DNA from 2 places in the Methylosinus sp. is20ea genome. Region 2 is predicted to be linked to the other one. Evidence: riboswitches for the same ligand, from Rfam matches in the RefSeq annotation. Region 2 holds a riboswitch; the other holds the start of a gene.

Region 1 (6,598 bases), 1.9 Mb from region 2:
GGGTTTTCGCGGCGATCTCCGCCGGAGGAGTCCAGCTCGAGGCCGGCGGAGCGATCGAGGCCGTGGCGACAAAGTCCACGGCCCGCGTGGCGGCGATCTCGCCCGGAGGCTGCCAAACGAGAGCTCTGGCGCTGATTTCGGCCGGAGAGGTCCAATGCGCGCGCGGGCCGGCCGAGGCCGGAACGCTGAAAAGTCTGGCGGAGACGGCGAGCGAGCCGCGATCGAGATTGCCGCAACCCATGCCGTCGACATCGGACCGCCATTGCGGCCGTTCCGGCAGGGACCGCGCCTCTCCGCCGAGCAGACCGAGCAGAGCGACGACGGACAGCATGCATAGAGCATTGAAAAGTCGCCACATGTGTTTGCTCCAAAAAATAAGAAGAAAACGATATGAGGCTGGTGCGATCTTCGTAAATGGACCGTTAAAAATTCAGATCATCCGAAATGATACCTGGTCTTGCTAGATCTCGACCGCTCGGCGGGCGTGCGATTCCCGCTCGGCGGTTCCCTGGCGATGTCGGGCTCGAAGTCGCGGCGGGCTCCTTCCCCGCTCTCGGCCCGCATGCCATAACCGGCCGCATGTGGCGCGCGACCATCCTCACCCTCTTCCCGGAAATGTTTCCCGGCCCGCTGGGCTTGTCCCTCGCCGGCGACGGGCTCGCACGCGGCCTCTGGGCTCTGGAGGCCCGCAATATTCGCGAGCAGGGATTGGGCCGTCATCGCGCCGTCGATGACACGCCGGCCGGCGGTGGTCCCGGCATGGTGATGCGCGCCGATGTTCTCGCCGCCGCGATCGACGCCGCCGCGCCGCAGGGCGATGCGCGCCCGCGCTTGCTGATGAGCCCGCGCGGCGCGCCGCTCACGCAGCAGCGCGTGCGCAAGCTCGCCGCCGGAGAGGGCGCGGTCATTCTCTGCGGGCGTTTCGAGGGCGTCGATGAACGCATCATCGAGGCGCGCGCGCTGGAGGAGGTTTCGATCGGCGATTATGTGCTCTCGGGCGGCGAGATCGCGGCGATGGCGGTTATCGACGCCTGCGTGCGGCTCCTGCCCGGCATTATGGGAGAGACCGCCTCGGGCGAAGAGGAGAGCTTCGAGTCGGGCCTGCTCGAATATCCACAATATACGCGGCCGCGCGATTTCGAGGGCCGTGCGATTCCCGACATTCTGCTCTGCGGCGATCACGCCAAAATCGCGCGCTGGCGCCATGAGCGCGCCGTCGAGCTGACGCGCGCGAGGCGGCCGGATATGCTGGCGCGCGATGGAAACGAGCGGGACGAGAACAAAAAGCGCTGAGCGTGATCGGGCGCGATGATTTTTTCGTCATTGCGAGCCGAGCGAAGCGATCCAGAGCCGCGGCGCGGCTCTGGATCGCTTCGTCGCTACGCTCCTCGCGATGACGGAAAAGCGTTCAGGACATCACCACATTCACCGCGCTCTCGGGCAATTCCTTGCCGAAGCAGCGCTGATAGAATTCGGCGACCAGCGGACGCTCGAGCTCGTCGCATTTGTTCAGGAAGGTGAGCCGGAAGGCGAAGCCGACATCGCCGAAAATCTCCGAATTCTCCGCCCAGGTGATGACCGTGCGCGGGCTCATCACCGTCGAGAGATCGCCGGACATGAAGGCGTTGCGCGAAAGATCGGCGACGCGCACCATCTTATTGACGGCGTCGCGGCCTTCCTTGGTCGCATTGAAGCTCTTCACCTTGGCGAGCACGATATTGGTCTCGGCGTCATGCGGCAGATAATTGAGCGTCGAGACGATCGACCAGCGGTCCATCTGGCCCTGATTGATCTGCTGCGTGCCGTGATAGAGGCCGGATGTGTCGCCGAGGCCGACCGTGTTGGCGGTGGCGAACAGGCGGAAGGCCGGATGCGGGCGGATGACGCGGTTCTGATCGAGCAGCGTCAGCCGGCCGGAGACTTCCAGCACGCGCTGAATGACGAACATCACATCCGGGCGGCCGGCGTCATATTCGTCGAAGCAGAGCGCGATATTGTGCTGGAGCGCCCAGGGCAGAATGCCGTCGCGGAACTCGGTGACCTGCTTGCCGTCCTTCAGCACGATCGCGTCCTTGCCGACGAGATCGATGCGCGAGACATGGCTGTCGAGATTGACGCGCACGCAGGGCCAGTTGAGGCGGGCGGCGACCTGCTCGATATGGGTGGATTTGCCGGTGCCATGATAGCCCGTGACCATCACACGGCGGTTGCGGGCGAAACCGGCGAGAATGGCGAGCGTCGTCTCGCGGTCGAAGAGATAGTCGGGGTCCTTGTCCGGAACATGCTCGCTCCGCTCGGAATAGGCGGGAACCTCGAGATCGGAGTCGATGCCGAACAGCTGGCGCACGGAGACTTTTAGGTCCGGCAGGGGCGCGGACCCGGCCGCTTTGTCGCTTGGGGTTGACATTGATCCTCCGTTTCGCCGACGCGCGCTCGCGACATTCGCGCCGGCAAGGCCTGGTCAAACGAGCTTGTTCAAACGAGCTTGGCCGCTCGCAGCGTCTTATACGCGTGAATGATCTCCCGCAGTCTTTCCTCGCAGGAGCGATCTCCGCCATTGGCGTCTGGATGGTGACGTTTGACGAGTTCCTTATAGCGCGTCTTGATCGCTTCCGCACCGGCGGTCTCGTCGAGGCCGAGCGCGTTCAGCGCCTTGATCGTCACGGCCGAATAGCGCGGGGCGGCCTCCGCCTGCGGTCGTCCGCGATGCGCCTTCTGCCGGTAGAGGCCCAGCGGATCGGCCAAATTCTCGGCCCGCAGCGGGTCCTCGCGGAACGCCGCCTGTCCGCGCTTCACGCCCATCGACCATGTGGGGCGATGGCCGGTGGTGGCGTCCTTCAGATAGCGGGCGACGTCCTCATCGCTCATGCCGTTGAAGTAATTGTAGGAGTTATTGTATTCCCGCACGTGCTCCAGGCAGAAGCAGAAATATTGTCCCTCGCGCAGCCGGCCCATGGGCGCGCGATGGGCCCCCTCCGCCTCGCAGCCCGGGGCGTCGCAGCGAAAACGGGTCTCGCGGCGCTCCTGCCTCTGCTCGGGCTTCACGCGGATACGATCGAAGAGGGGCGAATTCAAATCCATGGCGCTGCATTATGGTAGACTGGCCGCCGGCTGCAAGCGGAACCCGACGCCAATTTCATTCGGCGGGAATTTTGCTTGGGTGGCGGGGACGAGGAGGATTCCACTATGGCCGCACAAGGCAATATCGGCGCCGTCCAGGCAAGCATAAGATCGAAACTGACCGAAGGGCTCGCGCCGCTCACCTTGAAGGTGATCGACGAGTCGGACAAGCACGCCGGTCACGGCGGCCATCATCAGGATGGCGAAAGCCATTTTCGCATCGAGGTGGTGAGCGAGGCTTTCGCCGGCAAGAAGCTGGTCGAGCGGCACAGAATTGTCAACACGCTGCTCGCCGAGGAGCTGGCCGGCCGCGTTCACGCCCTGGCGATCACCGCTCGCGCCCCGCAGGAGTAGGGGCGCGCGGCGACGCTTGACGCGTCGCCGCTCCTGCGCGACTCTCGGCTCCGCCCGGGGGAGCCTCGCCGCCGGCGCGCTCGGCGCGCGGCGAGAGGCTGAGAGGCCGAATAGCTTTAGAACAAGCGGCTCGGCGACCCTTCGAACCTGATCCAGTTCGCGCTGGCGTAGGGAGGTCGCATGTTCCTGTTTTCGCTCGGCCGAGGCGCTCTCGGCCGCTCGCCTCGCGTCGCCGAGCCGCGCCGATGCTGATCTGCGTGATCGGCGCCGGGGTGGCCGGCCTGACCGCGGCTTTCGAGATCGCCCGCGCCGGCGCGCCCTTCGGCGCCGAGGTCGAGCTGATCGAAAAAGCTGTGGGGCCGGGGCGCGGCTGTTCCTATTACGCCGGCGGCATGATCGCGCCCTGGTGCGAATTGCAGAGCGCCGAGCCCATCGTCGCCGAGCTCGGCGAGGAGGCGCTCGCCTTCTGGACGCAGGATATTCCCGTCGCGACCATCGCCGGCAGCCTCGTCGTCGCGCCGCCGCGCGATCGCGCCGAGCTCACCGATTTCGCGCGGCGCACCCGCCGTTTCGAGCGGCTGGACGAGGACGGCCTCGCCACTCTCGAGCCGGCGCTGGCCGGGCGCTTTTCGGGCGGCCTCTATTTTCGCGAGGAGGCGCATCTCGAGCCGCGTGCGGCGATGCGGGCGCTGTTCGAGCGGCTTCAGACAATGGACAATGTCCGAGTCCGGCTCTGCGCCGAATCGGCGCCGCGGGCCGATTGGACCATCGACTGCCGCGGCTTTTCCGCGCGCGGCGAGCTGCCGGAACTGCGCGGCGTCAAGGGCGAGATGCTGGTGCTGCGCAGCGAGGAGATCCAATTGTCCCGTCCCGTGCGCATGTTGCATCCGCGCCATCCGGTCTATGTCGTCCCGCGAGGGGAGGGGGTGTTCATGGTCGGCGCGACGATGATCGAGAATGAGGAGCGCTCCCGCGTCACCGCGCGCTCCATCGTGGAGCTCATCAATTCGGCTTTCGCGATCCATCCCGCTTTCGCGGAGGCGGAGATCGTCGAGACGGGCTCGGATGTGCGGCCGGCTTTCCCCGACAATCTGCCGCGCATCACGCGCCGGGGCCGCGCGCTCTATGTCAACGGCCTCTATCGGCACGGCTTTCTGCTGGCGCCGGCGCTGGCGCGTCGCGTCGCGCGTTTTCTCTTCACGGGCGAGGTCTTCCCGGAGGTCATGAATGCGGATCAGGGTGAATGGGCAGACGCTCGAGGTTGAGGCGCCCACGCTCGAGCGGCTCATCGACGAATTGGGCTTCGGCGATCAGACTGTCGCCACGGCCGTGAATCAGGAATTCGTGCGCAGCAAGGACCGCGGCGAGACACCTTTGGTCGAAGACGATACGGTCGAGATCGTCACGCCACGGCAGGGAGGGTGAATATTCGGATGAGCAAGCCCGACGACCTCGTCGTCTATGATGCGAGACTGTCCTCCCGTTTCCTGCTCGGCACGGCGCGCTATCCTTCGCCCGCTATCCTCGCCGAGGCGATCCGCGCCGCGGGCGTGGAGATCGTCACCGTCTCGCTGCGGCGGGAGGCCGGCGGCTCGCGGGCGGGCGAGAGCTTCTGGAGCCTCATTCGCGAGATCGGCGTGCGCGTGCTGCCCAACACCGCCGGCTGCCGCACCGCCAAGGAGGCCGTCGCCACCGCGCAAATGGCGCGCGAGCTGTTCGGAACCAATTGGATCAAGCTCGAGGTCATCGGCGAGGAGGACACGCTCCAACCCGATGTGTTCGGCCTCGTCGAGGCGGCGCGCATTCTCTGCGACGACGGCTTTTGCGTCTTTCCCTATACGACCGAGGATCTCGTCGTGGCGGACAGGCTGCTCGACGCCGGTTGCCGCGTGCTGATGCCCTGGGCGGCGCCCATCGGCTCCGCTCGCGGGATCAATAATCTCTTCGGCCTGCGGGCGCTGCGCGCGCATTTTCCGGGCACGCCGCTCATCGTCGACGCCGGCCTCGGCGCGCCCTCGCAGGCCGCCGCCGTCATGGAGCTCGGCTTCGACGGCGCTCTGCTCAACACAGCGGTCGCCGGCGCGCGCGATCCGGCCTCTATGGCGCGGGCCTTCGCGCTCGCCATCGAGGCCGGCCGCGCGGCCTATCTCGCCGGTCTCATCGAGCCGCGCGACATGGCGGCGCCGTCGACGCCTGTGCTCGGCCGCGCCTTCGACGACGGGCGCAAGGCGTGAGCGCGCTCTTGCTCGACCCCTTCTATCTCATCGTCGACGCCGTCGATTGGCTACCGCGGTTGCTGCCGCAGGGCGTGCGGCTCGTGCAATTGCGCGTCAAGGATCGCGACGAGGCGACGCTGCGCGAGGAGATCGCCTGCGCCCGCGATCTCTGCGCGGCCTATGGCGCGCAGCTCGTCGTCAATGATCATTGGCGGCTCGCCATCGAGCTGGCTTGCGATTTCGTGCATCTCGGCCAGGGCGATCTCGACACCGCCGACATCGCCGCGATCAGAGCGCAGGGAATTAGGCTCGGCGTCAGCACCCATAACGAGGCCGAGCTCGAGCGGGCGCTGGCTCTCGTCCCCGATTATGTCGCCCTGGGGCCGATCTATCCGACGCTGCTGAAGCAAATGGCCTTCGCGCCGCAGGGCCTCGAGAAGGTCGGCGTCTGGAAACGCCGCGTCGGCGAGATTCCACTCGTCGCCATCGGCGGGCTGACGCCGGAGCGGGCCCGCGCCGCTCTGGCCGCGGGCGCCGACAGCGCCTGCGTCGTCACCGACGTGCTGCGCGCCGCGGACCCCGAGGCGCGCGCCCGCGAATGGGTCGCGGCGACGCGGGAGCGAATAGCGAGTAGCGAGTAGCGAATAGCGAGAAGAACTACTCGCTACTCGCTACTCGCTTCCCTCACGACGCCCCGCCGATCGGCCACTCCCCTTTGAAGACGCCGCCCTCATTGTCATGCGCCTCGACGCGGATCGTCTTGGCGCCATTGGGCTTGTAGACGAAGCGGAAGCTCGGATCCTCCGACAGGGAAATTCCGCCCTCCATGGAGAAGATCAGCGCCTCGCCCTGCCGCACCTCGACCTTGTCGACATAATGGGCGGGAATATAGGCGCGGGTGAGCGGGT
Region 2 (6,598 bases):
CGATGAGATCGAGACAATAGGGCACGGCCGGCATCACCGCGTCGAGGCAGAGCTCGATGGCGGCAGGCTTTCCGGGCAGGTTGATGACGAGACATTTGCCGCGATGAGCGGCCAATTGCCGCGACAATATCGCCGTCGGCGTCTGCGCCAGCGACACTTTGCGCATCAGCTCGCCGAAGCCGGGCAATTCACGCGGCGCGGCGGCGAGCGTCGCCTCGGGGGTCAGATCGCGCGGCGACGGCCCCGTCCCGCCCGTGGTGACGACGAGATCGCAGCCGATATTATCGGCGAGATCGATGAGCGTGTCGCGCACGCTCTCGAAACCATCGGGAATGAGGCGCCGCTCGATGCGGAAGGGCGTCGTCAGCACCTTCTCGAAATAGGCGGCGATGGCGGGTCCGCTGATGTCCTCATAGACGCCGGCGCTGGCGCGGTCGGAGGCCGTGACGACGCCGATGACGGCTTTCTGTTTCTCGATCATGCCCCGCACAATAGCGGGTCCGAGGCGTGAGACAACCGAAAGCTAATGACGCAGATCGCAACAGGGAATCGGCCGGCGCGCAAGGACAGCCCGCCCAATCGCGTGACAATTCACGATCGCGCCGGCGGCCCGTGGAACGGCGCTCGAATTGACTCGTCGATCGAAATCATTTTGCCCATCGGCGATGGATCGATCACGCTACGACTGTATGAAATTCGAACGCTGCCGGCTCGCAGCCCCGTCGATGCGGAGCCCTCCAGGGCGCGCGAAATATCGCGCGCCCGGCGGCGGCGTCACGATCGCGAAAGCGGGAGTCTCTCCCACCGGGTTCGCGTCGGTCCGAAAAGATTATTCCTTCACCGAAGCCGGCTCGCAGCCGCACTTCTGATAGCAGGCGCCCTTCGCCTCCTTGGCCTTCTCGATGGACTCGGGAGTCGACGAGAAGCGATTCTTGACGGAGATGTACTCGAAGTAGCACTTGTCGACGCAGACGCCCTGCTTGTCTTCATCCTTGGTGTCGCATCCCGCGAAAGACGGACCGATCATGCCGATCGACAGAGCCGCGGCCGTCATAATGGCGCGAAAGTTCATTTGCCGTTTCCCTCTTTGTGAACCCGGGATCATAGTCCCGTATTTTTGTCCAGGGCGCTTCGTCCCACGCGCAAATAGGCTGTTTTTGCTGCGGCTGTCAATGTAAGTGACATTTTGTTGTCGAGGGCGCCAACGGCAAAATTCATGCCGCGTAAGGTCTTGCTGCGCCGCAGTAAAAGACCGTTTCCCGACCGGCCGCGCAAAGACGAGCGCGGCCGCGCGCGCCGCTCACTCGGCGACGTAGATTTTCGCGCCTTTCTCCAGGAACTCCGCGCTCTTCTCCGCAAAGCCCTTGTCGCGTTCGGCGATCGCCGTCGCCTCCTCACGCAGGTCGCGCGTGATCTGCATGGAGCAGAATTTCGGCCCGCACATGGAGCAGAAATGCGCGACCTTATGCGCCTCCTTGGGCAGCGTCTCGTCGTGATAGCGGCGCGCGGTATCGGGATCGAGGCCGATGTCGAACTGATCCTCCCAGCGGAAATCGAAACGCGCTCTGCTCATCGCGTCGTCGCGCTCTTGCGCTGCGGGATGGCCCTTGGCGAGATCGGCGGCATGCGCTGCGATGCGATAGGTGATGACGCCGGTCTTCACATCCTCGCGATCCGGCAGGCCGAGATGCTCCTTGGGCGTCACATAGCAGAGCATCGCCGTGCCGAACCAGCCGATCATCGCGGCGCCGATGGCCGAGGTGATGTGATCATAGCCGGGCGCTATGTCGGTGACGAGCGGGCCCAGCGTATAGAAGGGCGCCTCGCCGCAATCGCGCAGCTGCTTTTCCATATTCACTTTGATCTTGTGCATCGGCACATGGCCGGGGCCTTCGATCATCACCTGGCAGCCCTTGTCCCAGGCGATTTTCGTCAATTCGCCGAGCGTCTCGAGCTCGGCGAATTGCGCCGCGTCATTGGCGTCGGCGCTGCAGCCCGGACGCAATCCATCGCCGAGCGAGAAGGACACGTCATAGCGCCGCATGATGTCGCAGATCTCGTCGAAGCGCTCGTAGAGAAAGCTCTCGCTGTGTCGCGAGAGGCACCAGCGCGCCATGATCGAGCCGCCGCGTGAGACGATGCCGGTGACTCTCTCCGCGGTGAGCGGCACATGGGCGAGGCGCACGCCCGCATGAATGGTGAAGTAATCGACGCCCTGCTCCGCCTGCTCGATCAGCGTGTCCTTGAACACCTCCCAATCGAGCTTTGTCGCGTCGCCGCCGACCTTCTCGAGCGCCTGATAGATCGGCACCGTGCCGATCGGAACGGGCGCATTGCGGATGATCCAGTCGCGAATATTGTGAATATTGCGCCCGGTGGAGAGATCCATCACCGTATCGGCGCCCCAGCGGATCGCCCACACCATTTTCTCCACCTCCTCCGCGACCGAGGAGGTGATGGCCGAATTGCCGATATTGGCGTTGACCTTCACCAGGAAATTGCGGCCGATGATCATCGGCTCGGCTTCCGGATGATTGATGTTGGCGGGGATGATGGCGCGCCCGCGGGCGATCTCGTCGCGCACGAATTCCGGCGTCGCGAAAGCCGGAATCTCCGCGCCGAAGCTCTCCCCCGCCGCGATCCGCTCCGCCGCCTGCGCGAAGGCGCGCTCGCGGCCGAGATTCTCGCGATGCGCGACATAGATCATCTCTTCGGTGATCACGCCGGCGCGCGCATATTCGAGCTGCGTCACCGGCGCGGAGCCGGCGGCGCGGCGGATCGCGCGCGGGGCGGGACAGGGCGGAACCAGCCGATCCTCGCCGACGAAGCCATTGTCCTCCGGCTTCACCATACGGCCGTCATAGGCCTCGAGGCCGGCGCGGCTCTCGAGCCAGCGGCGCGCCGCCGGCAAGCCCGCCGAAAGGTCCGGGACGAATTCCGCGCAGCTATAGGGGCCGGAGGGATCATAGACGCGCAGCGGCGCCTCGCCAGCCGAAGGATGAAGCGCGATCTCGCGCACGGGGACGCGAATGTCCTCCCGCCCGCGCGGGGAGGCATAGAGCTTACGCGACCCGCCGATCGGGCCGGTGGTCACGCTCTGGGGAGTCGTCGGGCGTTTGTCCTGCACGTTCATCGTCGCGCTCCCTTGTCTCGAGGATGGATGGGCGGCAGGCGATGAAGTCGGGCGACGTCGTCCGAAACATCGGACGACGCGTCCCTCTGGCCTTCCCTCGCGCCGGCATTACCCGGATCAGGTTCGATGGGTGCTTCTCAGCCGCTCCTCATCGGAGAGGCGCCCCTCGCCAAGGGGCGGATGTTATCCGCGCCCCCCGATCGCGGCAAGCCCGGCGTTCGTGCCCGGCGTGCGAGCGCTGTGGCAAAAACGTGACAGCGCCGGAAATATTCACGAGCGTCCGAGCGAGAACGCTGTCTCACGCCGCCCGCTCTGGTAGATTCTCTGATAGATTCTTGGGTAAGAGTGAGTCGTGAGATACGAACGCCGCCGGGTTGCCGAGTGCTTCTGAATGGCGTGTGAACGGCGACCGATCTGAGGCGGGGCGATAGATAATGAACGGATATTCCTGGCGTACTTTCGCCTCGGCGGCTGCTCTCACGGTTTCTCTCGCAACTCCATCGCTCGCCGCGGACGGCTATTTTCTGATCGGCTATGGCCCGCGTCAGAAGGCGCTGGGCGGCGCGGGCGTCGCCGATTCGCGGGACGCCATGTCGCTGTCGATCAATCCGGCTGGGCTCGTCGATCTCGAGCGGCAGATGCAGGTGGGCATCACCGCTCTGTTCCCGGAGCGCGGCTATTCGACGGACGGCCTGCCCAAGGTCCTCGCGCCGGGCGATGTCCGCAGCGGGCGGCCGATCTTCCCCATCCCCAATGACGCCTACGCCGCGCCGATCGACGCGGATTCGGCCTGGGGCACGGCCTCCTACGCCAATGGCGGCATCGACACTTCCTTCGATTTCGGCCATTACCACCCGCCGTTCGGCGGCCCCTTCGGCGGCGGCTATGCGGGCGTCGATCTCGAGCAGGCCTTCACCAGCTTCGGCTATGCGCGCAAATATGGCGCGCTGGCGATCGGCGTCGCGCCCACCATAGCGGTGCAGAGGATCAATCTGCAGGGCCTCAAATCCTTCTCGCCCTATTCGTCCGATATGTACAGCCTGTCCGACAATGGATATGACTGGTCGTTCGGCGGCGGCGTGCGGCTCGGCCTGCAATGGCGCGTGACCGACCAGTTCCGCATCGGCGTCGCCGGCTCGACGCCGATGTTCATGACCCGCTTCCGCAAATATTCGGGTCTTTTCGCCGATGGCGGCAGCTTCGACATTCCGGCCAATCTCACCGCCGGCGTCGCCTATGATCTGACGCCGGACCTGACCGTCATGGCGGACTGGCGCCATATCTTCTATTCGGGCGTGGGGACCGTATCCAATTCGAGCTTCCCCGTGCTGGTTCGGTCGCTCGGCTCGGCCGGCGGCCCCGGCTTCGGATGGAAGGACACGGATTCGGCGTCGTTTGGCGTCGAATGGCGCGTGGATCCGGGCTTTGCGCTGCGCGCCGGCTATCATTACGTGACCAACCCGATCCCGACGAATTCGGTGACGCTGAACATACTCGCGCCGATCATCAACGCGCATCACATCAGCGGCGGCCTCAGCTACGCCGTCACCAAGAATTCGACGCTCGACCTCGCCGTCGTCTACGCCTTCAAGAACAATGTGCGTGGTCCCGAAGCGCTGCCGCAGACGGCGGCGACGCCTTTCGGCGCCTATAATCCGGCCGCCAATGTCAATCTCTGGCTGCGCGGCCTCGAGGTCTCGGTCGGCTGGACCTATAAATTCGACCTCGGCGACAATTCTCTGATCCCGACCCATCTCTGAGGACGAGACGCGAAGGCCGCGGCCCGCCGGAGCGGCGGCCGCGGCCTTTTTGCGTCATCCGACGACGATTTTGGGCGGCGCCCGGCGCGTCTGCGTCTCCAGCAAATTCTTCACCTTGCCGGCGATATCCTTGTAGATCGCCGCATGCGGCCCGTCCGGCGCGGAGGCGACGACCGGCGTGCCGGCGTCCGAGGTCTGGCGGATGGCGAGATCGAGCGGCACCTCGCCGAGGAAGGGCACGCCCAGCGCCTCCGCGTCCTGCCGCGCGCCGCCATGGGAGAAGATGTCGGTGCGGCCGCCGCAATGCGGGCAGAGGAAATAGCTCATATTCTCGACGATGCCGAGAATGGGCGTCGACACTTTCTGGAACATGGCGACGCCGCGGCGCGCGTCGATCAGCGCCAGATCCTGCGGCGTCGAGACGACGACCGCGCCGGCGAGCGGCACCTGCTGCGCCATTGTGAGCTGCGCGTCGCCAGTGCCGGGCGGCATGTCGACGACGAGCGCGTCGAGCTCGCCCCAGGCGACCTCGCCGAGCATCTGGCCGAGCGCCTGCGCCACCATGGGGCCGCGCCAGACCATGGGCACGTCCTCCTCGACGAGAAAGCCGATGGACATGATCTTGATCCCATAGGCCTCGAGCGGGATCATTTTGTTGCCGACGACCTCGGGCTTGCCGCTGAGGCCGAACAGGCGCGGCGCGGAGGGGCCATAGATGTCGGCGTCGAGCAGGCCGACGCGCCACCCATGCGCGGCGAGGCCGAGCGCCAGATTGGCGGAGGTTGTCGATTTTCCGACGCCGCCTTTGCCCGAGGAGACGGCGACGATATATTTGATCTTCTCCAGCGCGGCGATGGGCCGCCGCTGCGGCGCCTGACCGGGCGGCGGCGCGGCCGGGGCCGCCTGCGGAGCGCGCTCCGCGGTGAGCGTCACGATCGCCGCCTCGATTCCGGGCACGGTCTTGACGGCGCCCTCGACGGCGACGCGCAGCACCTCGAGCTCCTTGGCCCGCGCCGGATCGCCGGTGAGGGAGACGAAGGCCTTGGCCCCCGACACATTGACTCCGCTGACGAGGCCGGCCGCGACGATCGATTTGCCGTCCGGACCGGCGACGCTCTCCAGCGCTTTCAAGACTGATGCTTCATCGGCCACTGTCTTCGCCTTTCGCACGAACCCGCTTTCCGACGCCCTCTTACGAGGGCGTCTTTGGAAGCGTTCTACGCAATCGGTATGCCGATATTCGGCCGATGCGTCTACGGGCTCGTGCGAGGCCGACTACGCTCTCTGCTTCTGAACGAGAGCGTTGCGGATGAGGCCGACGATGGCGGTCACGATCGCGCCGGAGACGCCGCCGCCGACGAGCTGGCCCGCGAAGACGGCGATGTCGAAGCCGCCATTGCCCGCCGCCCCGGCGAGCGCCGGAATGAGCGAGGTGAGGAGCGAGCCGCCGCCGGCGCCGCCGAGCGCGCCGATGATGGCGTTGGCGACGGGGCCGAGATCGAAGCTCTTATTGGCCTTTGCGATACCTGAGCCGCCGGCCGCTCCAGAGAAGAGCTGAATGATGAGATTGATGAGCGTCTCCGACATGGGCTGCGCCTTTCCGTTAACGAATTACGACCGTAACGAACTTGCGCGCGATGGCGGATTATCAACCCTGCCGGGACCGACAGCGGCATATTGCTCTCGTCGCGGGCTCCTGGCTCGA

Evidence for each region. A riboswitch is a leader RNA that binds a small molecule or an ion and turns the genes downstream of it on or off. The one in region 2 is predicted to bind thiamine pyrophosphate.
Region 1: linked by a shared signal. The riboswitch ahead of AC6IY7_RS09840 (FAD-dependent oxidoreductase) and the one ahead of thiC (phosphomethylpyrimidine synthase ThiC) in region 2 are both predicted to bind thiamine pyrophosphate.

Annotation. Positions count from the first base shown of each region.
Region 1 is NZ_AP046088.1:2,158,076-2,164,673, forward strand. Features, by position in the region: gene AC6IY7_RS09815 (hypothetical protein) at 1-358, opposite strand, end outside; gene trmD (tRNA (guanosine(37)-N1)-methyltransferase TrmD) at 580-1,293, shown strand; gene cobS (cobaltochelatase subunit CobS) at 1,409-2,407, opposite strand; gene AC6IY7_RS09830 (J domain-containing protein) at 2,476-3,081, opposite strand; gene AC6IY7_RS09835 (BolA family protein) at 3,187-3,474, shown strand; TPP riboswitch at 3,521-3,665, shown strand; gene AC6IY7_RS09840 (FAD-dependent oxidoreductase) at 3,720-4,739, shown strand; gene thiS (sulfur carrier protein ThiS) at 4,702-4,899, shown strand; gene AC6IY7_RS09850 (thiazole synthase) at 4,908-5,708, shown strand; gene AC6IY7_RS09855 (thiamine phosphate synthase) at 5,705-6,331, shown strand; gene AC6IY7_RS09860 (quinoprotein dehydrogenase-associated SoxYZ-like carrier) at 6,375-6,598, opposite strand, start outside.
Region 2 is NZ_AP046088.1:251,734-258,331, forward strand. Features, by position in the region: gene mog (molybdopterin adenylyltransferase) at 1-481, opposite strand, end outside; gene AC6IY7_RS01275 (hypothetical protein) at 830-1,072, opposite strand; gene thiC (phosphomethylpyrimidine synthase ThiC) at 1,301-3,133, opposite strand; TPP riboswitch at 3,209-3,310, opposite strand; gene AC6IY7_RS01285 (OmpP1/FadL family transporter) at 3,568-4,893, shown strand; gene AC6IY7_RS01290 (Mrp/NBP35 family ATP-binding protein) at 4,948-6,045, opposite strand; gene AC6IY7_RS01295 (hypothetical protein) at 6,169-6,480, opposite strand.